3 regions of the Comamonas faecalis genome follow, and region 3 is predicted to be linked to each of the others. Evidence: riboswitches for the same ligand, from Rfam matches in the RefSeq annotation. Region 3 holds a riboswitch; each other region holds the start of a gene.
The links. A riboswitch is a leader RNA that binds a small molecule or an ion and turns the genes downstream of it on or off. The one in region 3 is predicted to bind cobalamin.
Positions count from the first base shown of each region.

Region 1: linked by a shared signal. The riboswitch ahead of ABD767_RS00260 (TonB-dependent receptor domain-containing protein) and the one ahead of ABD767_RS10260 (ribonucleoside-diphosphate reductase subunit alpha) in region 3 are both predicted to bind cobalamin.
Region 2: linked by a shared signal. The riboswitch ahead of ABD767_RS12265 (TonB-dependent receptor) and the one ahead of ABD767_RS10260 (ribonucleoside-diphosphate reductase subunit alpha) in region 3 are both predicted to bind cobalamin.

Region 1 covers NZ_BAABBP010000001.1:52,850-60,392, reverse strand. Annotated here, with positions in the region: gene ABD767_RS00280 (FecCD family ABC transporter permease) at 1-650, opposite strand, end outside; gene ABD767_RS00275 (helical backbone metal receptor) at 677-1,594, opposite strand; gene ABD767_RS00270 (bifunctional adenosylcobinamide kinase/adenosylcobinamide-phosphate guanylyltransferase) at 1,591-2,220, opposite strand; gene ABD767_RS00265 (cobyrinic acid a,c-diamide synthase CobB) at 2,217-3,560, opposite strand; gene ABD767_RS00260 (TonB-dependent receptor domain-containing protein) at 3,579-5,441, opposite strand; cobalamin riboswitch at 5,527-5,768, opposite strand; gene ABD767_RS00255 (cell division protein ZapB) at 5,836-6,060, shown strand; gene ABD767_RS00250 (cell division protein ZapA) at 6,057-6,395, shown strand; gene ABD767_RS00245 (EAL domain-containing protein) at 6,677-7,543, opposite strand, start outside.
Region 2 covers NZ_BAABBP010000023.1:8,936-16,478, reverse strand. Annotated here, with positions in the region: gene pheT (phenylalanine--tRNA ligase subunit beta) at 1-1,087, shown strand, start outside; gene ABD767_RS12290 (integration host factor subunit alpha) at 1,084-1,443, shown strand; gene ABD767_RS12285 (MerR family transcriptional regulator) at 1,526-1,930, shown strand; tRNA gene ABD767_RS12280 (tRNA-Pro) at 1,958-2,034, shown strand; gene alaS (alanine--tRNA ligase) at 2,480-5,107, opposite strand; tRNA gene ABD767_RS12270 (tRNA-Gly) at 5,238-5,311, shown strand; cobalamin riboswitch at 5,452-5,718, shown strand; gene ABD767_RS12265 (TonB-dependent receptor) at 5,923-7,543, shown strand, end outside.
Region 3 covers NZ_BAABBP010000016.1:29,607-37,149, forward strand. Annotated here, with positions in the region: gene ABD767_RS10235 (FAD-linked oxidase C-terminal domain-containing protein) at 1-206, shown strand, start outside; gene ABD767_RS10240 (CidA/LrgA family protein) at 227-592, shown strand; gene ABD767_RS10245 (LrgB family protein) at 592-1,332, shown strand; gene ABD767_RS10250 (glutaredoxin domain-containing protein) at 1,340-1,597, opposite strand; gene ABD767_RS10255 (ribonucleotide-diphosphate reductase subunit beta) at 1,633-2,730, opposite strand; gene ABD767_RS10260 (ribonucleoside-diphosphate reductase subunit alpha) at 2,796-5,234, opposite strand; cobalamin riboswitch at 5,544-5,792, opposite strand; gene ABD767_RS10265 (MarC family protein) at 5,960-6,688, shown strand; gene ABD767_RS10270 (DUF445 domain-containing protein) at 6,927-7,543, opposite strand, start outside.

The DNA.
Region 1 (7,543 bases), on a different contig from region 3:
AGGCACGAGGTCCAGCCGACGAAGCCCGTCGAACCCAGCAGAAAACCCTGCATGGCCTGCAGCGAATCGGGCGACAGCAGCAGGATGAGCGAAGTGCACGCGCCCAGCACCACGCCGACGACCACGCCCGCCAGCAGCAGGCGCAGCGTGTGCTGCACGCCGCGCGCCAGCGCCAGCGTCAGCAGCACCGCGGCCACCGCGCCGACGAAGGCCGCGCCCGTGAGCCCCAGGCGCACCAGCCAGTGGCCCGAATACACCGAGACCACGGCCACGCTGGTGGATGCGCCCAGCATGCCGCCGGCGCCGCCCATCAGCGCCAGCACCGCGGCCACGCCCAGCGACGCGCCCGAGGCGCTGCCCAGCAGATAGGGGTCGGCCAGCGGGTTGCGAAACAGCCCCTGCGCCACCGCGCCGGCCAGGCCCAGCAGCGCGCCGGCGGCCCAGGCGCCCAGCGTGCGCGGCAGGCGGATGTCCCAGACGATCTGGCGCGCCATGGCGGCCTGCGCACCCTCGCCCGACCACAGCGGGCGCAGGCTCTCCACGCCGGTGCTGCCCACGGCAAGGCCCGCCAGCAGCAGCGCCGCGCCCAGCGCCAGCAGCACCAGCGTGAGCCAGTGCCCGGCGCTGCGCGGCACGGCCGGCGCGCGCACGCGGCTCAAGGGGCGAACCGATGTGTTCACCGCGCCGCCCCCTGCCCGGCCGCCGCGCCGGCGTTGCGGCGCAGGCAGTCGGCCATCAGCCGCGCGCCCTCGTCCATGCGCGGGCCGGGACGGATCAGCATGTCCGACTCCTGCGCATTGAACACGCAGACATGGCCCTGGCGCAGCGCGCGCATCGCGCTCCAGCCCGGGCGCGCCAGCAATCCGTCGGCACTGCGCGCGCCGACCATGACCACGTCGGGGTCGGCGCGCACGACGAACTCGGGGTTGATCTTGGGGAACGGCCCCAGTGACGCCGGCAGCACGTTGCGCGCGCCCAGGCGCGCCAGCGTCTGGCCGATGAACGACGCCTCGCCCGCGCCGAACGGCCCGGGGCTGACCTCGAAATACACGCGCAGGCCGCGCGCCTGGGGCGGCAGCGAGCGCGCCTGCGCATCAACCGCGGCGTCGATGCGCTGCCAGACCTGCTGCGCACCGTCGACGCCCAGCAACTGCCCCAGCTTGGTGATGACGCGCTGCACGTCGGCATGGGTCTTGGGCTCCAGCGCCGCCACCGGCACGCCCAGCGCGCGCAGGCGCTCGGCCGCGCGCGAGGAGGCGCTCATCAGCACCAGGTCCGGGCGCAACGCCACGACCATCTCGATGTTCGGATCCAGCCCACCGCCCACCTGCGGCAGCTGCTGCACGCTGGCGGGCCAGTTGGTGTAGCGGTCCACGCCCACCAGCCGGCCGCACGCGCCCAGCGCGCACACCGTCTCGGCCAGCGAGGGCAGCAGGCTGACGATGCGCTGCGGCGGCTGCGCCAGCACGACCGTCTGGCCGCGGTCGTCGACCACCTGCACCGGCTGCGCCTGCGCCGCGCCGAACATCAGCAGCAACAGGGCCAGCAGCACGGCAACGACGATCAGGATGCGCTTGGGCGGCGTGGGCTTCATGGCGCTTCGTCCTTCAGGGCCAGCGGCAGGCCGGCGGCCATCAGCGTCACCCGCGTGCAGGCCGCCGCCACCTGCTGGTTGAGCCGGCCGAGCGCGTCGACAAAGGCGCGCACCTCGCGCCCGAGCGGAATCACGCCCAGGCCGATCTCGTTGCCCACCAGCACGACCGGGCCGGGGGCTTGCTGCAAGACCTTCAAAAACAGAGCTGCCTGTGCCGGCCAGTCCTGAGCCTCATCGGTACTTGCTCCTTCCCCCTTTGGGGGAAGGTTGGGATGGGGGCCGCCCCCCGGCGCCACCGGCATCAACCAGTTCGTCAGCCACAGCGTCAGGCAATCGACCACCACCAGCGCCTGCGGGCTGCCCACGCGCGCCAGCGCCCCCGCCAGATCGCGCGGCTCCTCCAGCGTCAGCATGCCGGGCACGCGCTCGGCGCGGTCGCGCTGGTGGCGCGCGATGCGCTCGGCCATCTCTTCGTCCCAGGCCTGGCCGGTGGCGATGAGCACCGCGCGGTGCGTCGGCGACTGCGCCAGCCACTGGCGCGCCAGCAGCTCGGCGCGGCGCGACTTGCCGCTTTTCTGCCCGCCCAGGATCAGCTCGCTGCGCGCGATGGACAGGTCTGCAGTCATGGCGCCTCCGCGGTGAACAGCGCCGCCGTGGCCTCGGGGCTGGAGGCAAACCAGGCGTGAAAGAAGCTGGCGCGCACGCTGCCCTGCCGGTACAGCGCCTCGCCCGCGCCCGGCGCCGGCATCTGCCCCGGCCGCGCGCTGCGCGTGGCCACGGGCGCGGCGCTGTCCAGCGTCGCGTAATGAAAGGTATGGCCACGCAGCACGCCCGCATCCAGCGCCAGCTGCTGCGGCCCCAGCCCCGCCAGGCGCTGCTGCAGCACGGCCCGCCCGGGCAGCAGGCCCCACAGCGGCTGCACGTGGCCGTCCGGCAGCGCGATCGACTCGGCCAGCGCCAGCATGCCGCCACACTCGGCCCACACCGGCCGGCCTGCGTCAACATGCACGCGCAGGTCCTGCTGCAACGTGGCGTTGGCGGCAATCTGCGCGGCGTGCAGCTCCGGATAGCCGCCAGGCAGCCACAGCGCATCGCACGCCGGCAGGCGGTCGCCGGCCAGCGGCGAGAAGAACACCACGCGGGCGCCCAGCCGCTCCAGGGTCTGGATGTTGGCCGGGTAGATGAAGGCAAAGGCCGCGTCGCGCGCCACCGCCACGGTGCGCCCGGCCAGTAGCGGCGGTACGACGGCCGGCGGCTGCGGCGCGAAATCGACCGCAAAGCACTGCAGCGCCGCCGCGTCCATCCGGCCCAGCGGCGTGGCGGCCAGCGCGTCGGCGGCGGCGTCCAGGCGCTCCAGCGCATCGGGCAGCTCGTGCGCCGCGACCAGGCCCAGGTGCCGCTCGGGCAGCAGCGGCCCGCCGCCCTCGCCCGCCAATCGAGGCAATGCGCCCAGCCAGTCGGCGCCATCCTTCAGGCCATCGCGCAACATCTGAGCGTGGCGTTCACCGGCCACACGGTTGGCCAGCACGCCGGCCCAGGGCAGGCCGGCGCGGTAGGTCTTGAGGCCATGGACGATGGCACCCAGCGTGCCGCCCATGGCTTGTGCATCGACCACGGCGAGCACCGGCATGCCGAAATACTCTGCCAAATCGGCCACGCTGTCCGCGCCGTCGAACAGGCCCATCACGCCCTCGACCAGGATCAGGTCGGCCTCGCGCGCCGCAGCATGCAGGCGCGCAGCGCAGTCCTCGGGGCCGGTCATCCACAGGTCGAGCTGCTCGACCGGCGCGCCGCTGGCCAGTTGGTGCCAGTGCGGGTCGAGGTAGTCCGGCCCGCACTTGAACACCCGCACGCGCCGCCCCTGCCGCGCGTGCAGGCGCGCCAGCGCGGCGGTGACGGTGGTCTTGCCCTGGCCGGAGGCACAGGCGGCAATCACCAGGGCGGGGCAGCGGGCTGAGATGGTCATCGCGTCTTCAATGCCGCGTCAGTACTGCGGCGCCCATTTCAGGCCGACGTAGAAGGTGCGGCCTGCGGTGGCGTAGTCCTTGGCCAGCACGTAGTCGCGGTCATTCAGGTTGTCCACGCGCGCCACCAGCTGCCAATCGCGCGCGAGGCGGGTGGAGGCACTCAGGTTGAGCATCCCATAACCCCCAAGCACCGTCGTATTCGCCGGGTTGTCATAGCGACGGCTGGCCAATTGCCACTCGCCACCCAGATTCCACCCTGCGAGGGCCGTTTCGGCGCCCAACGTGGCATAGCGCTTGGAACGGCGCGCCAGCAGCTTGCCCGTGTCACGGTCGCGGGGGTTTTGCCAGTCGATCGAGCCGTGCAGCAGAACCTGGCCCAGTTTGGTCGCTCCGGCCAGGGTTACGCCCTCCAGTTGCGCCTTGCCTACGTTGGCATAGCAACCCGGGTACATGCCAGCACTCCCCCCCGGGCACGGCCCCGGCCCCGAAACATAATTGATCAGGTTGCTGACCCTGTTGCGGTAGGCCGTCAACGACACGCCATGAACACCGTCCTGCCAGTGCAATCCCAGTTCTGCATTGCGGCTGGTCTCGGGTTGCAGCGTGGCATCGCCGTAGTCGCTGAAACGCTGATACAGCGTAGGCGCCCGGAACGCAGTGCCCACCGAGGCCGTGGCGCGCCAGTTCTTGACGAACTCATAGCCATAGGCGGCACTGCCCGTGGTCTTGCCGCCAAATTCACTGTCGCGATCATGCCGTGCATTGAGCTGCAGCGTATGGGCGCCGGTACGCAGGCCATAGCCCAGCGCCAGCGCGTTTTGCGCACGTTGACGATCATGGTCGATCGATGTGCTCTCCAGGTGGTCTTCTCGCCGCTCCAATGTCGCGCTCAACTGGTGAATGCCGAAGTGCCAGTCGTTCTGGAAGAGGTAGCCGCGCAGGCGGGTCTCGGTCAAATAGGGCGAGGGCCGGGTTTCATAGCGGTCGCGCGACTCGGAAACAGACAGGCGGGTGCTGTAGTGCTCCGTCCAGCGCGCCTGCCAGTTCAAGCCCAGCGCCTGGGTGCGCCGCAGGTTGCGGTCATCGGCGGCGCTGGTGTCATAGCCACTGTTGGTGTCGTTGTACAGCAACGAGCCTTCCAGCCGGTGCGCGTCGTCGATTTGAAAGCCAAGGCGGCCGTTGGCGGCGGTGCTGCGGTAGCCGTCACGGTCGGGGTTGTGGCCAGCGTTGGTCTTGCTGTCAAAGCCCTTGCTGGTCTCGCGCGCCACGCCAAGCGCGTAGTCCCACGCGCCCGTGGCGCCGCTCACGCCCGCCTCGCCGCGCCAAGTGCCGTGCGATCCCGCGCCAACACCCACATAGGGCGCCATGCCGGCCTCGCCCTTCTTGGTAAAGATCTGAACGACACCGGCAATCGAATCCGAGCCATACACCGCTGCGGCGGGGCCACGCAGCACTTCGATTCGATCGACCATCGACAGCGGCAAAGCCTCCCAGCTCGCACCACCGCTGCCGGCCTGGGAATCCATGCGAATGCCGTCGACGTACACGGCGGTGTAGTTGGTGGACGCGCCGCGCAGGTACAGGCTGGAGCTGGTGCCTGGCCCGCCATTGCGCACGAACTGCACACCCGGCAACCGCGCCAGCACGTCCACCAGGCCGGTGGCACCGCTGCGTTCTATGGTTTCACGGTCGACGATGGACACGTCGGCCACGACGTCGGTCAAAGGTTGCGCGATGCGCGTGGCGGTCACCACGGTCTCCTGCAACTGGCTGGCGGGCGTGAGCAGCGCCACCTGGGTCTGCGCCTGGACTGCCACGGCAGCGCACAGCGCCAAAGGCAGGGCGGCCATGCGCATCGGAATGGAACGAGAAATCGACATGGGAAATAAATAAGAATCGTCGCCACCACCGACCTCCCCGTCGGCATCTGGGCACCACGGCCTCGTCGCGCTTGCAGACAGGCGCGTCAAAACCACCGTGTTGGCCGGTATCCGGGCTGGCGAAACGCCCTGGCAGCGCCTTCCCAAGCACTTGTTCAAGGCGCTCAGTGGCTGTGTTGCTGGAGGGTGGACCGGTGCGATCCGTTCGCTGACCGTTGCGGGGGCAGCGCAGGCTCGGCGCCACCGTGGCGGTGGCTACCTCCCTGCTTCCCGTTGAACTGCGGCGTGTGAACCACGACCGCGAGCACCAACGCCGGCGATTCTATCGCTGTCTGGCGCGCCACTTCCTTGGAGCGCATTGACAATCTCGGCACGCTCTTACAATACCGGCCCTATGGCCTCACCCTCTCCCATCGATCAGGTCGCCGAGCGCATCGAGCGCCTGCTGCTGCGCCACGCCGAGTTGCAGCGCACCAATGCGCTGCTGTCCGAGCAGGTGGCAACGCTGACGCAGGAGCGCGACTCGCTCAGGTCGCGCCTGCAGGCGGCGCGCGCGCGCATCAACACATTGATCGAGCGCCTGCCCAGCGCCTCACAGGATCAGGAGCAGCAGCCATGACGTCCCGACAGATCGAAGTGCAGATCCTGCAGCAAAGCTATCTTCTGGCCTGCCCCGAGGGGCAGGAGACGCGGCTGCTGGAGGCGGTCGAGCGCGTGGATACGGCGATGACGCGCATCCGCGACGCGGGCAAGGTACGTGCACGCGAGCGCATCGCGGTGCTGGCGGCGCTCAATCTGGCTTTCGAGATTGCCGACCAGCACGCGGCGGCGGCCAGTACGCCCGCCCCGGCGCCGCGCGACGATGACGCGCTGGCGCCTGAAGACGGCGCGCGGCTGCAAGCACTGGCCGCGCGCCTGGACGAGGTGTTGGGCGACGACGGGCGCCTGCTGTAGGCGGCTGGCCTTTTCGGCCCATGTTGCACTGCGAATCGGGGGCACGCGGCGGATGAATTTGCCGCCGGCAGGGCTTACAATGAAATCGTCTGCGGAGTTGCCGGGCTTTATAGTTCCTTGAACCAATGCTCCTTGAGCTCGGGTCTGGTACATCGCCTGGCGGGCGTGATCATCTCGCGTCAGATGAACCCAACGCCTAGCTGCCCGGACCCACCTGAACCCCCGGTTCAGGATGACGGCCCGGCACCTTCCGCAGACACCTTCCCTTTTTTGAGCGCCAGCTACCCTTGCTGGCAGGTGGCGCGCAGTTTGACGCCCAGTTCTGCCGCAGGCAGCGCCGGCGCGCACAGAAACCCCTGGAAGCTGTCGCAGGCCATGTCCTGCAGGATCTTGCGCTGCGCTTCGGTCTCGACGCCTTCGGCCACCACCTTCATGCGCAGGGCGCTGCCCATGTTCAAAATGGCCTGCACGATGACCAGGTCGTCGCCGTCTTCGGCCAGCCCCTGCACGAAGGAGCGGTCGATTTTCAGCTTGTAGATGGGCAGGCGCTTGAGGTAGGCCAGGCTTGAGTAGCCGGTGCCGAAATCGTCGATGGACAGCCCCACGCCCAGTTGCGCCAGGGCGCTCAGCAGGTGCTCCATCTCCTGTGCGTCCTGCAGCAGAATGCTCTCGGTCAGCTCCAGCTCCAGCAGGTAGGCCGGCAGGCCGGCAGCGGCCAGCAGCCGGGCCACGCGCTCGACATAGCCGGGCTGGCGAAATTCCAGCGCCGAGACGTTGACCGACACCGCCAGCGGCGTGCCCGCCTGCAGCCAGTGCAGCGCCTGCTGCACGGCCTGCTCCATCACCCACTCGCCCAGCGTGACGATGTAGCCCGACTCCTCCGCCAACGGGATGAACACGCTGGGCGCGATGGCACCGATCTCGGGATCGGTCCAGCGCAGCAGCGCCTCTGCGCCAACGATGTCGCCGCTGGTCAGGCTGACCTGGGGCTGGTAGTGCACCCGCATGTGGCCCTGACCCAGGGCCTGGCGCATCGCGTGTTCGAGCTTGATGCGCGGCAGCAGGTCGGCGTTCATCTGCGGCTGGTAGAAGCCGTAGTTGCCGCGCCCGCGCTCCTTGATGCGGTACATCGCGATATCGGCCTGCTT
Region 2 (7,543 bases), on a different contig from region 3:
GCCGCCGAGCTGGCGCTTCGACCTGCGCCTGGAGGAAGACCTGATCGAGGAAGTGGCCCGCGTCATCGGCTACAACCGCCTGCCGACCACGCCGCCGCTTGCGCCAATCACGCCGCGCCTGCGCGCCGAGTCGCGCCGCAGCCCGTTTGCGGTGCGCCGCGCGCTGGCCGCACTGGGTTACCAGGAGACGATCAACTTCAGCTTCGTCGACGAGCGCTGGGAGCGCGAGCTGGCCGACAACGCTGACCCGATCCGCCTGCTCAACCCGATTGCCAGCCACTTGAGCGTGATGCGCTCGACGTTGATCGGCTCGCTGCTGCAGGTGCTGAAATTCAACCTGGATCGCAAGGCTCCCCGCGTGCGCGTGTTCGAGATTGGCCGCGTCTTCCTGCGCGACGCCAGCGTGCCCGACAGCGACACCACCGTCCAGGGCTACCGCCAGCCGCTGCGCGTGGCCGGCCTTGCCCATGGCGCGGTCGACCAGCTGCAATGGGGCCGCCCGGACACCGCCGTTGACTTCTACGACGCCAAGGGTGACGTCCAGGCGCTGCTGGCGCCTTTGCTGCCGGTATTCGAGCCGGCGGAACACCCGGCGCTGCACCCGGGGCGCTGCGCGCGCGTGCTGCTTGACGGCAAGGCCATTGGCTTCATCGGCGAGCTGCATCCGCGCTGGTGCCAGACCTGGAGCCTGCCGTCGGCGCCCGTGCTGTTCGAGCTGGAAATGGACGCCGTGCTGGCGCGCAACGTGCCGGCGGCGCGCCCAGTGGCGCGGCGCCAACTGGTCGAGCGCGACATCGCCGTCGTCGTGGCAGAGCGCATCACGCACGACCAGGTCGTGCAGGCGGCCAGCAGCGCGTTGCCGGCAGAGCTGCTGCGCTCGTGCGTGCTGTTCGACGTGTTCCGCCCGCGCCCGCTGCGCGATGGTGAGACGGCGCCCGCCGGCGCGCTGGCCCAGGGCGAGAAAAGCCTCGCTCTGCGCCTGACGCTGGGCAGCGACGACAACGCGCTGACCGACACCGAAATCGAGTCGGCCATGGCCCGCGTGCTGCAGGCACTGGCCGCACAAACGCAGGCGAGGTTGCGATGACCCAGGAACGAGAGTCTGCACCGCAGAGCATCGAGCTGGCCGTGGAAAGCCTGGAGACCCCCACGCTGACCAAGGCGCAGCTGGCCGAGTTGCTGTTTGACCACATCGGCCTGAACAAGCGTGAATCCAAGGACATGGTCGATGCCTTCTTCGACCTGATCGTGCGCAGCCTTGCCGCTGGCGAGGATGTCAAGCTCTCGGGTTTCGGCAACTTCCAGATCCGCACCAAGGCGTCGCGCCCCGGGCGCAACCCGCGCACAGGTGAATCCATCCCCATCCAGGCGCGCCGCGTGGTCACCTTCCACGCCAGCAACAAACTCAAGGAGCAGATCCAGCAAGGCCTGTCGGACGAGTGATGCATATGGGTGCGCCGGGTTTGGCGATTGCCCGGGTCTGCGCTAACCTTCAACGTTTTGTTGCGCCTGCCCCTGCACGACGATGACGACCCACCCGGTGCTGCCTCCCATTCCTGCCAAGCGCTACTTCACCATCGGCGAGGTCGCCCAGCTGTGCGCGGTCAAGCCCCACGTGCTGCGCTACTGGGAGCAGGAATTCACCCAACTGCGCCCGATGAAGCGCCGCGGCAACCGGCGCTACTACCAGCACCACGAGGTCTTGATGATTCGCCGCATCCGGGACCTGCTCTACGAGCAGGGCTTCACGATCAGCGGCGCGCGCAACCGCCTGCAGGAGGTCGACCAGGAGCCGGGCGCCGGGCACGAGCAGGGCGGCGACGCGGCCCTCGATGCGGCGAACATGGCAGAACGCACACCCTTGGCGCTGGACTCGGCCGAACTGCGCAGAGAGCTGGAAGAAATCAGGTCGCTTTTGTTTTTCGAGTGATTTTCCGCTATACAATCTAAGTCTTGTCGGCGTGTAGCGCAGCCTGGTAGCGCACTTGCATGGGGTGCAAGGGGTCGCGAGTTCGAATCCCGCCACGCCGACCATTTTTTCTCAATGAAATCAACGGGTTACAGCAGAAATGCAGTAGCCCGTTTTTCTTTTCCAGGGGCGTTTGGCCTTGGGCCCTAAACAAGCGCTGCGCTGAGGTGTTCGATTGGCGGGTGGTCTGCCGCGAGAAGCTGCACCAACGCACCCTGCAGCCCGTTCGCTGCGGCATGGATGGCCTGGCGTGCTGCCAAGCACGTCGTGTTGCTTGCGCATGGCCCGTGGCGCGCTGCGCCATCAACCCGTCATGCTGGGCCAGCGCTTCGCGTGCGGCGTGCACCTTCGCGGCAACGCGAGGCGCTGCGGCGCGCGCACCGTTTGCTTTCTCGCGTGCCAGCAGGTGTGCTGTCCACGGCAGTGCTCAAGTCCTCATCTGAAGTTGGACTTCAAGTCCAGGCAGACCCGGGGCGCCAAGCCCCGGGGCCGGCAATTCCGGCGCTTGCCTCAGCCCAGGCGCTGCGCCACCCAGCCCTGCACGCTGGCCAGCGCCTGCGGCAGCGCTTTGGCGTCGGTGCCGCCGGCCATGGCCATGTCGGGCTTGCCGCCGCCCTTGCCACCGACCTGGCTGGCGACGAAGTTGACCAGATCGCCCGCCTTGACGCGCGCGGTCTCGGCCTTGGTCACGCCGGCGGCCAACTGCACCTTGTCGCCGTCGACGGCGGCCAGCACGATGGCGGCGGCCTTCAGCTTGTCCTTGAGCTTGTCCATGGTCTCGCGCAGCGTCTTTGCGTCGGCGCCCTGCAGCGTGGCGGCCAGCACCTTCAGCCCGTTCACTTCAACGGCCTGTGCGGCCAGTTCGTCGCCCTGGCTGGCGGCGAGTTTGCCCTTGAGCGCGTCGACTTCCTTTTCCAGCGAGCGGATGTGCTCCAGCGCTGCGCCGATGCGCCCGGCAAGCTCGGCCGCGGGCGCCCTGAGCGCCGCGGCGGCGCCGTCCACCGTGTCTTCCAGCGACTGCAGATAGGCCAGCGCGTTCTCGCCGGTCACGCCTTCCACGCGGCGGATGCCGGCGGCCACGCCGCCCTCGGCGACGATCTTGAACAGGCCGATGTCGCCGGTGCGCGCCACGTGGGTGCCGCCGCACAGCTCGCGGCTGGTGCCAATGTCGAGCACGCGCACGCTCTCGCCGTACTTCTCGCCGAACAGCATCACCGCCCCGGTCTTCTGCGCGCTCTCGATATCCATCACGCGCGCCTGCGTGGCGCTGTTGGCCAGGATCTCGGTGTTCACGCGCCGCTCGATCTCGCGCATCTGCGCGGGCGTGACCGGTGCGTTGTGCGTGAAGTCGAAGCGCGTGCGCTCGGGCGTGACCAGCGAGCCCTTTTGCTGCACATGCCCGCCCAGCACCTCGCGCAGCGCCTTGTGCATCAAGTGAGTCACGCTGTGGTTGCGCATGGTCGCGGCGCGCAGCCGGGTGTCCACCTGCGCCTGCACGCTGTCGCCCACGCTCAGCTGGCCCTGCGCAACGGCGCCGTGGTGGCCGAACACGTCGGCCTTGATTTTTTGCGTGTCCGCCACGTCAAAGCGCGCCACCGGCGTGGAGATCTGGCCCTGGTCACCCACCTGGCCGCCGCTTTCGGCATAGAACGGCGTGGTGTCGAGCACGACGACGCCGCTTTGCCCCGCATCCAGCGTGGCCACACTCACGCCGCCCAGGTACAGCGCGACGATCTTGGCGCTCTCGGCCAGGTGCTCGTAGCCGGTGAAGGTGTTGGCCGCGCCGCCGTACTCCAGCGCGCGATCCATCTTGAACTTGCCGGCCGCGCGCGCCTGCTCCTTCTGGTGCTGCATCGCGGCGTCAAAGCCGGCCTCGTCCACGGCCACACCGCGCTCGCGGCAGACGTCCTGCGTCAGGTCCAGCGGAAAGCCGAAGGTGTCGTGCAGCTTGAAGGCCACGTCGCCGGCCAGCACCCGGGCGCCGCCTGCCAGCGCGCCGTCCAGGATTTCCATGCCGTGCGCCAGTGTCTCGAAGAAGCGCTCCTCCTCTACGCGCAGCACTTCGGTGATGCGCTCTGTCTGCTGCGCCAGGCGCGGGTAGGCGTCGCCCATTTGCGCGACGAGATCGGCCACCAGCTTGTGGAAGAACGGCGTCTTCTGCCCCAGCTTGTAGCCGTGGCGGATCGCGCGGCGGATGATGCGCCGCTGCACATAGCCGCGGCCCTCGTTGCCGGGAATCACGCCGTCGGCCACCAGGAAGGCGGTGGCGCGGATGTGGTCGGCAATCACCTTCAGCGACGGGTTGGCCAGATCCTGGCAGCCGGTCTCGCGCGCAGCGGCGGCAATCAATGCCTTGAACAGGTCGATCTCGTAGTTGCTGTGCACATGCTGCAGGATGGCGGCCAGGCGCTCCAGGCCCATGCCGGTGTCGACGCAAGGCGCGGGCAGCGGAGTGACCGAGCCGTCCTCCTTCATGTCGAACTGCATGAACACGTGGTTCCAGATCTCGATGAAGCGGTCGCCGTCCTCCTGAGGACTGCCCGGAGGGCCGCCGGGAATGTGGTCGCCGTGGTCGTAGAAGATCTCCGAGCACGGCCCGCAGGGGCCGGTGTCGGCCATCATCCAGAAGTTGTCGCTCTTGTACTTGCCGCCCTTGTTGTCGCCAATGCGAATCACGCGCTCGGGCGGCAGGCCGATCACCTGGGTCCAGATGTCGTAGGCCTCGTCGTCCTCGTGGTAGACGGTGGCCAGCAGCCTGTCAGCGGGCAGCCCGAATACCTTGGTCAGCAGCTCCCAGCCCCATTCGATCGACTCGCGCTTGAAATAGTCGCCAAACGACCAGTTGCCCAGCATCTCGAAGAAGGTGTGGTGGCGCGCGGTGTAGCCCACGTTCTCCAGGTCGTTGTGCTTGCCGCCGGCGCGCAGACAGGTCTGCACGCTGGCCGCGCGCACGTAGGGCCGCTTGTCGGTGCCCAGGAACACGTCCTTGAACTGCACCATGCCCGAGTTGGTGAACATCAGCGTCGGGTCGTTGCCCGGCACCAGCGGGCTGGATTCGACCACCGTGTGGCCCTTGGCGGCAAAGAATTCCAGAAAGGTGCGACGGATGTCGGCAACAGAAAAATACGGTGTGCTCATGGTGTTATGCGGCTACGAACGGCACGTCGCGAAGTCACTTGAGAACGCGCGCGCCACCCGTGGAAAAATCAACCGGCCATTATAGATTTGGCAGCCGCAGGCGCAGTCGACACCTATAATGCAAGGCTTCGCGGGTGTAGTTCAATGGTAGAACGGCAGCTTCCCAAGCTTCATACGAGGGTTCGATTCCCTTCACCCGCTCCAACAGGCTGCTTCACGGCCTGCCACGACCATCAAACCCGCATGCTCGCTCGACATGCGGGTTTTTTGTTGCATCGGTAAATACATTGCGCGGGTGCGCGCATCCGACTGCCGCAGCTCGTGCGCTGGCTGGTCGCCGCTATACTCGCTGCCCTGCAACAGGTGCCCGAGCGCGTAAGCGCCGGGTTCAACGGGAACAGGGTGCAAGGCCCTGGCTGCCCCCGCAACGGTCAGCAGATTTCCACGATTTCATCGGCCCATGTGCTTTGCGCGCACGGGCCGGCCACTGGCGTCTTACGTGACCTGAGAAGGTGCGCGGCGACGCCGGGAAGGCGAGGCGTGGGGCGCGCAATGCCATGGCATGTGCGCCAGCTGCAAGCCCGGATACCGGCCTGTTGAGCGCCGCCGTGCCGGGCCCGTCCCGGTGCGTTGCGGCATGCGCAACAGCCGCCTGCGGGGAGCAGCGGTGGTTGCCGGCGCGCGCGCCTGGGGCCCTCGGCCTGGTGCGTGCCATGGCACACCACCGGCGATGCAGGCTGCAGCATCTGGGGTGTCAGTCCATGGCCAGCCTGCCTGTTCTACGTTCGTCCGCGCGCCGTGCGCCGCGGTTTTCCTTGCATTCCCCGTTGGCCGGCGCGGCCGCGTTGGCCTGCCTGCTGGCGCCGCCGCTGGCGCATGCCGACGAGCCTGGCGTGGCCGCCGCAGCGTCCGAGCTGCCCGCGATGCGCGTCGTCGGCGAGCGCAGCGCAGGCCTGGGCCTGCAGCTGCCGTCGACCTCGGGCAGCCGCACCGGGATTGCGACGCAGGATTTGCCGGCCAGCTTGGCCTCTGTGGACGAGCAGACTTGGCAGGAGCGCGGCGATAGCCGCATGGCCGACATCATTGGCCGCACCGTGGGCATGACGCCGCTGTCGGCTACCAGCTACAGCAGCCTGTCGTTTTCCTCGCGCGGCTTTACCGGCACCAACTCGGTTGGTATTGCCGAGGACGGCGTGCGCCTGGGCGTGGCGTCCAGCACCACGCCCTATCCGGGCGACGGCTGGGGCTATGAGCGTGTCGAGGTGTTGCGCGGGCCGGCCTCCATCGTCTACGGCACGGGCACCGTGGGGGGCACGGTCAACGCGGTGCGCAAACAGCCCACGCGCGAGCCGCTGCGTGAAGTGTTGGCCGGCGCCGGCAGCGACGGCGCGGCCCGCCTGGGCGTGGGCCTGGCCGGCCCGCTGGGCGAGACGCTGAGCTACCGCCTTGACGTTTACGGCCAGCGCACCGACGGCGAGCGCCCGCTGAGCCAGGCCAGCACCGCCAAGCTGATGAGCACGCTGCGCTGGCAGCCCAGCGCCGCGCTGCGCCTGGAGCTGCTGGCTGACGTGAGCAACCAGCGGCCGGCGCGCTACTTTGGCGCGCCCACGTTGGGCGGGCAGTTTGTACCTGAGCTGCTGGGGCGCAACTTCAACACCGCCGACAGCGCCATTCACATTCAAGACCAGCGTCTGCGCGCGCGCGCCAGCTACCAAGTGAGCGACGCGCTGCATGTACGCAACGAGCTCTACCACTTCAAGGCCGACCGCTACTGGCGCAACATCGAGTCCTACCGCTATCTGCCGGCGACGCAGCAGATAAAGCTTGGCGACTATCTGGAGCTCGCGCACGATCTGGTGCAGACCGGCAACCGGCTGGAGGCGGCCCTGGAGGCCGGCGCGCACAAGCTGGTGCTGGGCTGGGAGGTGAGCAAGGCCCGCTTCAACTTCTCCCGCAACGACTACGCCGGCAGTGACCTCATCGGTGTCCATGACCCGTCGCTGGGCTACTGGCCCAATACCTCGCCGATGCTGCACACCTTGCGCACCCAGGCGACGACGCACGACTTCTATGCCGAGGATGCCTGGACGCTCAGCGAGCGTTGGCTGCTGCTGGCCGGCATTCGCCGTGACCTGACGAATTTCGAGCGCAATGATTTGGTGGGCCCCGACTCCTTTGGCAAGCACCTGGGCGGCACCGCGTGGCGTCTGGGCCTGACGCACAAGCTCGATGCCCAGACCCATTTGTACGGCCAGTTCTCGCAAGGCCACGATCCCGTCACCAACGTGCTGACGCTGAACCTGGGCAACCGCCCCTACAAGCTGACCACGGCGCGCCAGATCGAACTGGGCATCAAGCAGCAGTGGGCGCAGGGCCAGGGCGAGTGGACGGCTGCCGCCTATCGCATCGAAAAAAGCAACATCGTCACGCAGGACC
Region 3 (7,543 bases):
GCGTGGGCGTGGAGAAGCTCAGCAGCATGTGCGCGCAGTTCACCGCCGACGAGAACGCGCAGATGCTGGCGCTGAAAGACGCGTTCGACCCGGCCGGCCTGCTCAACCCGGGCAAGGCCATCCCGACGCTGCAGCGCTGCATTGCCGACGGCAAGATGCTGGTGCGCGGCGGACGGCTGCCGTTCGCCGGGCTGGAGCGCTTCTGATGGCAACGCCCGACCCCAGCCTGGACGGCCTCAAGGGCATGGCCTGGCTGCTGGCGCTGCAGTCGCTCGGCGAGGTGCTGGCGCATGCGCTGAAACTGCCGTTCCCCGGCCCGGTGATCGGCATGGTGTTGCTGCTGGGCCTGCTGGCCCAGCCCACGGTGCGCCGCCACGTAGGCACCTGCGCCGAGTTTCTGCTGCGCCACCTGTCGCTGCTGTTCGTGCCGGTGGGCGTGGGCGTAATGGCCCACCTGGGCCTGCTGGCCACCTACGGCGTGCGCATCCTGGTGGTCATCACGCTGTCGACCTGGGCCGGCATGGCGGCCACCGTGTGGGTCTTGCGCGCCACCGGCCGGCGCGCCGCGCCCGGTGAGGGAGCGCCGCGCTGATGCCCAATTTCGTTGCGCTGTGGATTTACCTGGCGTCCAAGCCGCTGTTCGGGCTGACCGCCACGCTGGTGGTCTACGTGCTGGCCATGGGCTTTTACCGCCGCAGCCACCAGGCCGCCTGGGCCAACCCGGTGCTGTGGAGCATGGTGGTGCTGACCGGCGCGCTGCTGCTGACCGGCGTGGACTACGAGACCTATTTCGCCGGCGCCCAGTTCATCCACTTTTTGCTGGGCCCGGCCGTCGTCGCGCTGGGCTGGCCGCTGTTCGAGCGCCTGGGCGAGCTGCGCGCGCACTGGCACCGCATTCTGCTGGGCGCGCTGGTGGGCGGCAGCGTGGCCGCGGCGTCGGCCGTGATCCTGGGCAAGCTGATGGGACTGCCGCACGACGTGCTGCTGTCGCTGGCGCCCAAGTCGGTCACCGCGCCGGTGGCCATGGGCATTGCCGAGAAGATTGGCGGCATTCCGGCGCTGGCAGCCTTTTTTGCCGTGCCCACCGGCGTGATAGGCGCGGTGAGCGCGCGCTTCCTGTACCGGCGCATGGGTTTTGGCAACAGCGAGGAGGACTGGCGCATCCGCGGCTTCGGCCTGGGCACGGCCTCGCACGGCATTGGCGCGGCGCACGCGCTGCAGGTGCACCCCAGCGCCGGCGCCTACGCCGGCCTGGCGCTGGGCCTGCAGGTGCTGCTGGCCGCGCTCTTGATGCCGCTGGTGTTTCGCTGGCTGCCGGCTTCGTTGTTCTGAAATCCGCTCAAGCGGCCTGCGCCTGCGACTGGCGCAGATACGCACGCAGCTCGTCGTAGCCGCCGACGTGGTGGGCATCTTCGCCGCTGCGCACAAAAATCTGCGGCAGGCCGCGCACCGGCCGGCCGACCCTGGCCTGCAGCGCCTCGGCGCTGTAGTCGGCGTCCAGCTTGAGCAATTGGTGCGCCAGCGACTGGATCTGGCACAGCATGCGCGCACGCTCGCAGTTCACGCAGCCGTCCTTGCCGTAGATGATGATTTCCATGAAGTTCTCCTGGTGAGGGTGGGAATGGGAATGGGTCAGAAATCCACGTCGAAGACGAGGTTCTCGTCGGTGCGGCGCATTACGCCGACCTTGTAGGCGGCAATGTCCTGCTCCTGCGGCGAGGCCTGGGTCTTGGAGATGTTGAGCCACTTCTCCATGAACTTCAGCGGGTTGTGCGCGGGCAGTGGGTAGCGCTCGGTCGTCAGGCCAAACAGCTGGTAGACGTCCTTGGCGCAGTACAGCGTCCAGGCCGACAGGCGCTCGGCGTTCATGCCGACGAGCTCGCGCCCTTCGGAGAACAGGTAGGCTATCCAGCGCAGCTCGCTGTCGATCACTTCCTCGATCATTTTTTCGATCTGCGGACGGCACTGGGCAAACGCCGCCTGGCCGCGCTCGGTGGCCAGTTCGTTCTTGAGCACGGCGCGGTCGAGCTCGACGTGGATTTCCAGCTCGTCCTGCGCGATCTTCTGGATGGCCTTGCCGATCGGCTGGAACAGGCCGGTATCGCAGATGGCGAAGGTGACGGCAAAGCTGGCCATGAACTGGATGCGCTCCATGCACAGCAGCGCGACGATGGTCATGAACACCGCGTTGTAGGTGGCCTGGTCGTTGGCGATCTGGCCCAGGGCGTATTTGTGCGAGGCCTCGTAGCCGGCGGCAAAGGCGCGCGCCACCTCGCCCAGGCGCTCGTGCGCCTCCTGCACGCGCAGGATTTCGTCCAGGATGACGCTGGGATCGTCGAACGAGTTGCGCACGATCTCTGAATAGGTGGCGGCGTGCACCACCTCGTTGTCCGAGATGCGCTGCCAGGCGGCCCACAGCTCGCTGGAGGTGATGAAGGGCGCGAGCACCGGCGCGATGGCGCGGGACGCCACCGAGTCGGCCTCCCACTGCCAGGCCAGCGTCTTGATCATCATGTCGTAGGTGGCGCGCGAGCAGCTCTTGAAGTCGGCGTTGCACGACGAGTAGTCGAACTCGTTCTCGTCCCAGTCCAGCGACTTCTGCGCCTTGTAGAGCTTCCAGATCTCGGGGTAGTGGCGGTTGACGGTGTCGAACAGGCCAGGGCGCTGGCCCAAGAGCAGCAGCGGCTTTTCGTAGTCGGTCTTGTCGTAGTTGAAGACGGTCTCAAGCATGGTGTGTCCTCGCAATCAAGGGGTTGTCTTTCTCCTTCCCCCTCTGAGGGAGGGAGCGGGAGCGGTTACAGCGTGCAGGCTTCGCAGTCGCTGTCCTGCGTATCGGCGGCGGCGGGTGCCGATTCGGCGGCCGACACCGTATCGGCCACGGCGCGCATGCCGTTGGAAGTCTTCTGATTCATGTAGTACTTGGACTTCAGGCCCAGCTTGACGCGGTAGAGGTAGTCCTCGATCAGCTCGGACGAGGAGATCGACGCGTCGCCGATCACGCGGCGGTAGAAGTCGGCCGAGATGCCCTGGTCGGTCCACTTCTGCACGATGGCGTACATCTCGGTCATGTCGCGCGTCGGCACGTCCCAGGCCGATTCGTAGCGCCCGGCCAGCGTGTCGCCCTCGGGCGCGGCCCAGTAGTTGACGCGCTGGTTGTCGGTCTTGATCAGCGTCAGCTCGCGCACCGGGTACAGGCCGTTGGTCGTGCCCGAGGCGTTGGCGCTGGTCTCGGTCGGCATGTGGGCGACGAGCACCGAGTTGCGGATACCGCCGTTGGCGACGATCTCGCGGCGCAGCGCCTCCCAGTCGTAGCGCGGCGCGAACGGCGCGATCTTCTCGACGTGCGGGTTGCTGGTGTCGGTGGGCAGCCAGCCCTGGGGCCAGCGCGTCTTGTGCATCCAGGGCGCGTTGCCCAGCTCCTGGCCCAGCTTGAGGCTGGCGCGCAGCAGGTGGTAGTAGTGGCGCTCGGCCACTTCGTGGATGAACTGCTTGCCCTCGGTGGTGGTGTAGCGCTGGCCGTTTTTGGCCATCAGGTGCGCCAGGCCCAGGATGCCGACGCCCGCGTTCAGGCGCTGGCGGCTGGTCACGCCCACCTGGGGCAGCTCGTAGTGCGCGAGATGAATGCACTTGTCGATCATCAAGAGCGCGTAGTAGGCCACCTCGGCGTACTGCTCCTCGGACTCGACGTTGGAGACGACGATGCCTGCCAGGTTGCAGGTGGCGACCTCGGGAGCGCTCCTGCGCACGACGGACTCGATCGGCACGCCGTCGATCTCGTCGCCCGCCTGCAGGTCGTCGGGCCACTGCGGGCCGCGCTGCGTGGCCACCTGCGCCTTGCCCGGCAGCTCGCGGCGCGTGCCGTCGATCAGTTGCACTTCGACGAAGGAGATGTCGTCCTCGGCGTACAGCTCGGTGATGTGGTTGTAGGCGGCCGTCGGCAGGGCGATCTCGGCGCACAGGTTGGAGCTGTGGATGGTGTCCTTGAAGGGGGTGTGGCGGTTCATCTCCGAGATGTTGTGCTCGTAGACGCGGCCGGTCTCGTTCCACTCGTTGCTGGCGGTAATGAGCAGCTCGCGCGCGCTGACCCACTTCTTCTCGAAGCCCTCGTCGGCCTCGTAGCGGGCATAGATGCGTTCGAACTCGGCCTCGTCGCCGCTGTACAGCGCGCCGTAGAGGTCGGGCGCGGTGTGGCAGTTGAAGAGAAAGATATCCTCGTTACGCGCCACCTTGCGCGCGAAGAAACGGTTGCCGCCCCAGGAGTAGTCCATGCCGCGGATCTTCTTGTCCTCGGTGGACATGGGGTTCTTCAGTCGCAAGAGCGTATCCACCTCGGGATCGAAGATGGGGAAGTAGGTGGTGCAGGCGCCGCCGCGGCCGTTCTGCAGGTTGGATTTCACTTCCGCCACCAGCGCGCGGTAGTAGGGCAGCTTGCCCTGGTGGCGGATCACGCCGCCGCGCACCGGGTCGTTGACCGAGCGCGTCGCCATGTGCGCGCCAATGCCCGCGCTCATATAGGTCATGGTGTTGGCGATGTGGTTGCCCACGGCGATCGAGCGCGCGTTGTCGGCCACCGTGTACAGGCAGCAGCTGGCGTAGCCGCGCAGCGGCGTGCCCAGGTTGACGTGGTTGGGCGTCGGCGCGTTGATGCGATTCTTCGACAAATGCTCGTAGAAGCGCTGCACGTCGCGCATGCGCCGCTCGCGCGGCTGGTCCACCGCCAGCGCCATGGCCATGCGCATATAGATGAACTGCGGCGACTCGTAGTACACGCCGGCCACGCGGTCGGCAATCGCGTACTTGGTCAGGTGGGTGTGCAACTGGTAGTGCGCGTACTCGAAGTCGCGCTCATGGTCGATCCACTCCTGGATCACCGCGTACTCGGACGCGGAGTAGTCGAGCATCTCCATGAAGCCCAGCTGCTGCAGCTTGCGGTGCAGCTCCAGCACCGTGGGGCGGCTGTTGCGGTACAGGTCTTTGCGGATCAGCGTCGCATACAGGCGCCCGGCCATGCGGTTGTACGACCAGGTGTCAAAGTTCAGGCAGGTGCGGATCAGCTGCTGCTGCAGCTCGCGCGAGGTGGCGGTGGTCGAGAGCGTGGAAACCGCTTCGAGCACGGCCGAGGGCCAATCGACAGCGTCGCCCAGCGTCTGTGCGGCCCACTGGCCCCACTGGTTGAGTTTGTAGGGGGTGAACGGCTCGACATGGCCGTCGCGTTTGATGATGAGTTCGAGCACGCAGGCATCCCTCGGAGGCGCACCGCAGACAGGCTGGCGGCGCGCAGACCAATCACCTGCTCCCTCGCGCAGGACCGGTGGGGACGTGGGGGAAAGCGCGCGCACGGCCGAACCCCGTCGGCCCGGCCTGCGACGCACCTCCCCGCGGAAGACGCCACCCGCACCGCCGCGGCGGCGGCAGTGTGTCGGCAGGTCTTCGGACTCGTGGCACGGAGGCTGCGCGCTTGCGCCTTTCTCCACCTACTGGACCTCGCTTCCCGGATGCTGGCATCCAGTGCTGAGAATGTCCCGCATCACTCCCTGCGGTCTGTGACAGCGCAGCCTCGGGCGGTCTGCTGCGTTGCTTTTCTTGCCGATAGCTGCGGCTATCGGCAAGAAAAGCGCCTTGCATCCCATCCCGATCTGCACTGCCACCGACGCGCGAGGGTGACGCAGAACATTCTTGAGGCCGGTCGCATTCCACTTACCGCTGCGGGGCAGCTCCGGGTTCGCACCGGATTCCCTTTTCAATCCCTCCGCTGCACGCAGCGGCCGGATACCGACGGACGCAATATATAGCGTTTTTCCACCGAGAAAAACCATAGATATGGTTTTCCCCAAAAAACCACGGTGCGCACGCGGCACGGTTGGCCGGGTCTGCCCGGGCGCACGCAGGCAAGGGGCAGGCTTGCCGGTATACATTCGCGCTGCGGCCCTGGATGCCGCGTCCTTCCCCCTCGCTGCCCATGGAAAACATCGCCCTCCCCCTGCTGGCCGCCTTTGGCAAAAGCCTGCTGTTCGTGCTGGCCGGCATTCTGCCGATCATCAACCCGCTGGCATCGGCGCCGATCTTCGTGGACATGACGCGCGGCCTGAGCGACGAAAGCCGCGCCCATCTGTCGATGAACATCGGCAAGCATGTGTTCGTGCTGATCGTCGCCGCGATGTTGCTGGGATCGCATGTGCTGCATTTCTTCGGCGTATCACTGCCCGTGGTGCGCGTGGCCGGCGGGCTGATCGTGGCGTCGATTGCCTGGCGCATGCTCAACGCACAGCAGACCGTGAGCGACGACGCAACGCAAATGGCGCAGTCGCTGACCGAGGAAAAGGCGCGCATCAAGGCGTTTTACCCGCTCACCTTTCCGCTGACCTGCGGGCCAGGGACGATTGCAGTGGCGATTGCGCTGGGCGCCAGCCTGCGCACGCGCAGCAGCTGGACGCTGTCGATGGCCAATGTGGCCGGTGGCCTGGTGGCGGCGCTGCTGCTGGGGCTGCTGATTGCGGTGACGTTTCGCTACGCCAATCAGTTGCTTCACCGCCTGGGCGACGTGGGCCAGATCGTCTTTCTGCGCCTGATGGCCTTCATCCTGCTGGCCGTGGGCGTGGAGATCGTCTGGGACGGCGTGCAGGCGCTGCTGCTGTCGGTGCAAAGCGCAGGCGCGGGGGCCATCGACCTGCCGCCGGCGATCGATTGATTGATTCCATTTCTATTGATTCGGCCCTTTGAAGTAGCAATTTTTCGTCATTGCGGCGAAGGCCGCAATCCATGACTTCCTCTCAAAGGCACTGGATCCCGGCCTTCGCCGGGATGACGAGTTCAAACATCACAAGGCCGGAGCAATATATCAACCGATTACTTTGTCGGCTTCGCTTGTCGTGCTGCAGCACTGTCTGCGCTTCACCTTCGCGTACTCGATCGATATAGAAATGGAATCAGCCGCTCGCCAAAGCCCAGAGCGCACCGGCATTGCCGACCGCGAACAGCAGCAGCCCGATCAGCCCGCCGACGACGGTGCCGTTGATGCGGATGACCTGCAGGTCGCGCCCGATGTGCAGCTCCACCAGGCGCGACATCTCCTGCGCGTCCCAGCGCGCAATGGTGGCGCGGATGTGGTCGGCCACCGACTGCGCCACCTCAGGCGCGAAGCTGGCGGCCCACAGCTGCAGGCGCACGTTCAGGCGCACGCGCAGCGCCGCGTCCTGCGCCAGCGCCTGCCCCAGCCACTGGCCCATCTGCGTCACGCTCGCCGACAGGCGCGACCCCTCGTCGCGCAGGTCGGCGCGCAGGCGCCGGCGCAGCCCGCGCCACAGGCCGTGCACATAGTGCGCCAGGCGCTCGTCGCTTTGCAGAAAGTCGCGCATCGCATCGCCCCGGCGGCGCCAGTCGGGGTCGCTGTCCAGGCGCTCGATCAGGCGCGCCAGCGCCGCATCCAGCGCGCCGCGCAGCTCGTGCTGCGGGTCGTCGGCCAGGTTCTTCAGCAGTTGGTCGACCGCATGCGTGACCGCGTCCGCGCCCTTGTCGGTCAGCCACTCGGTGGGCAAAACCCGCT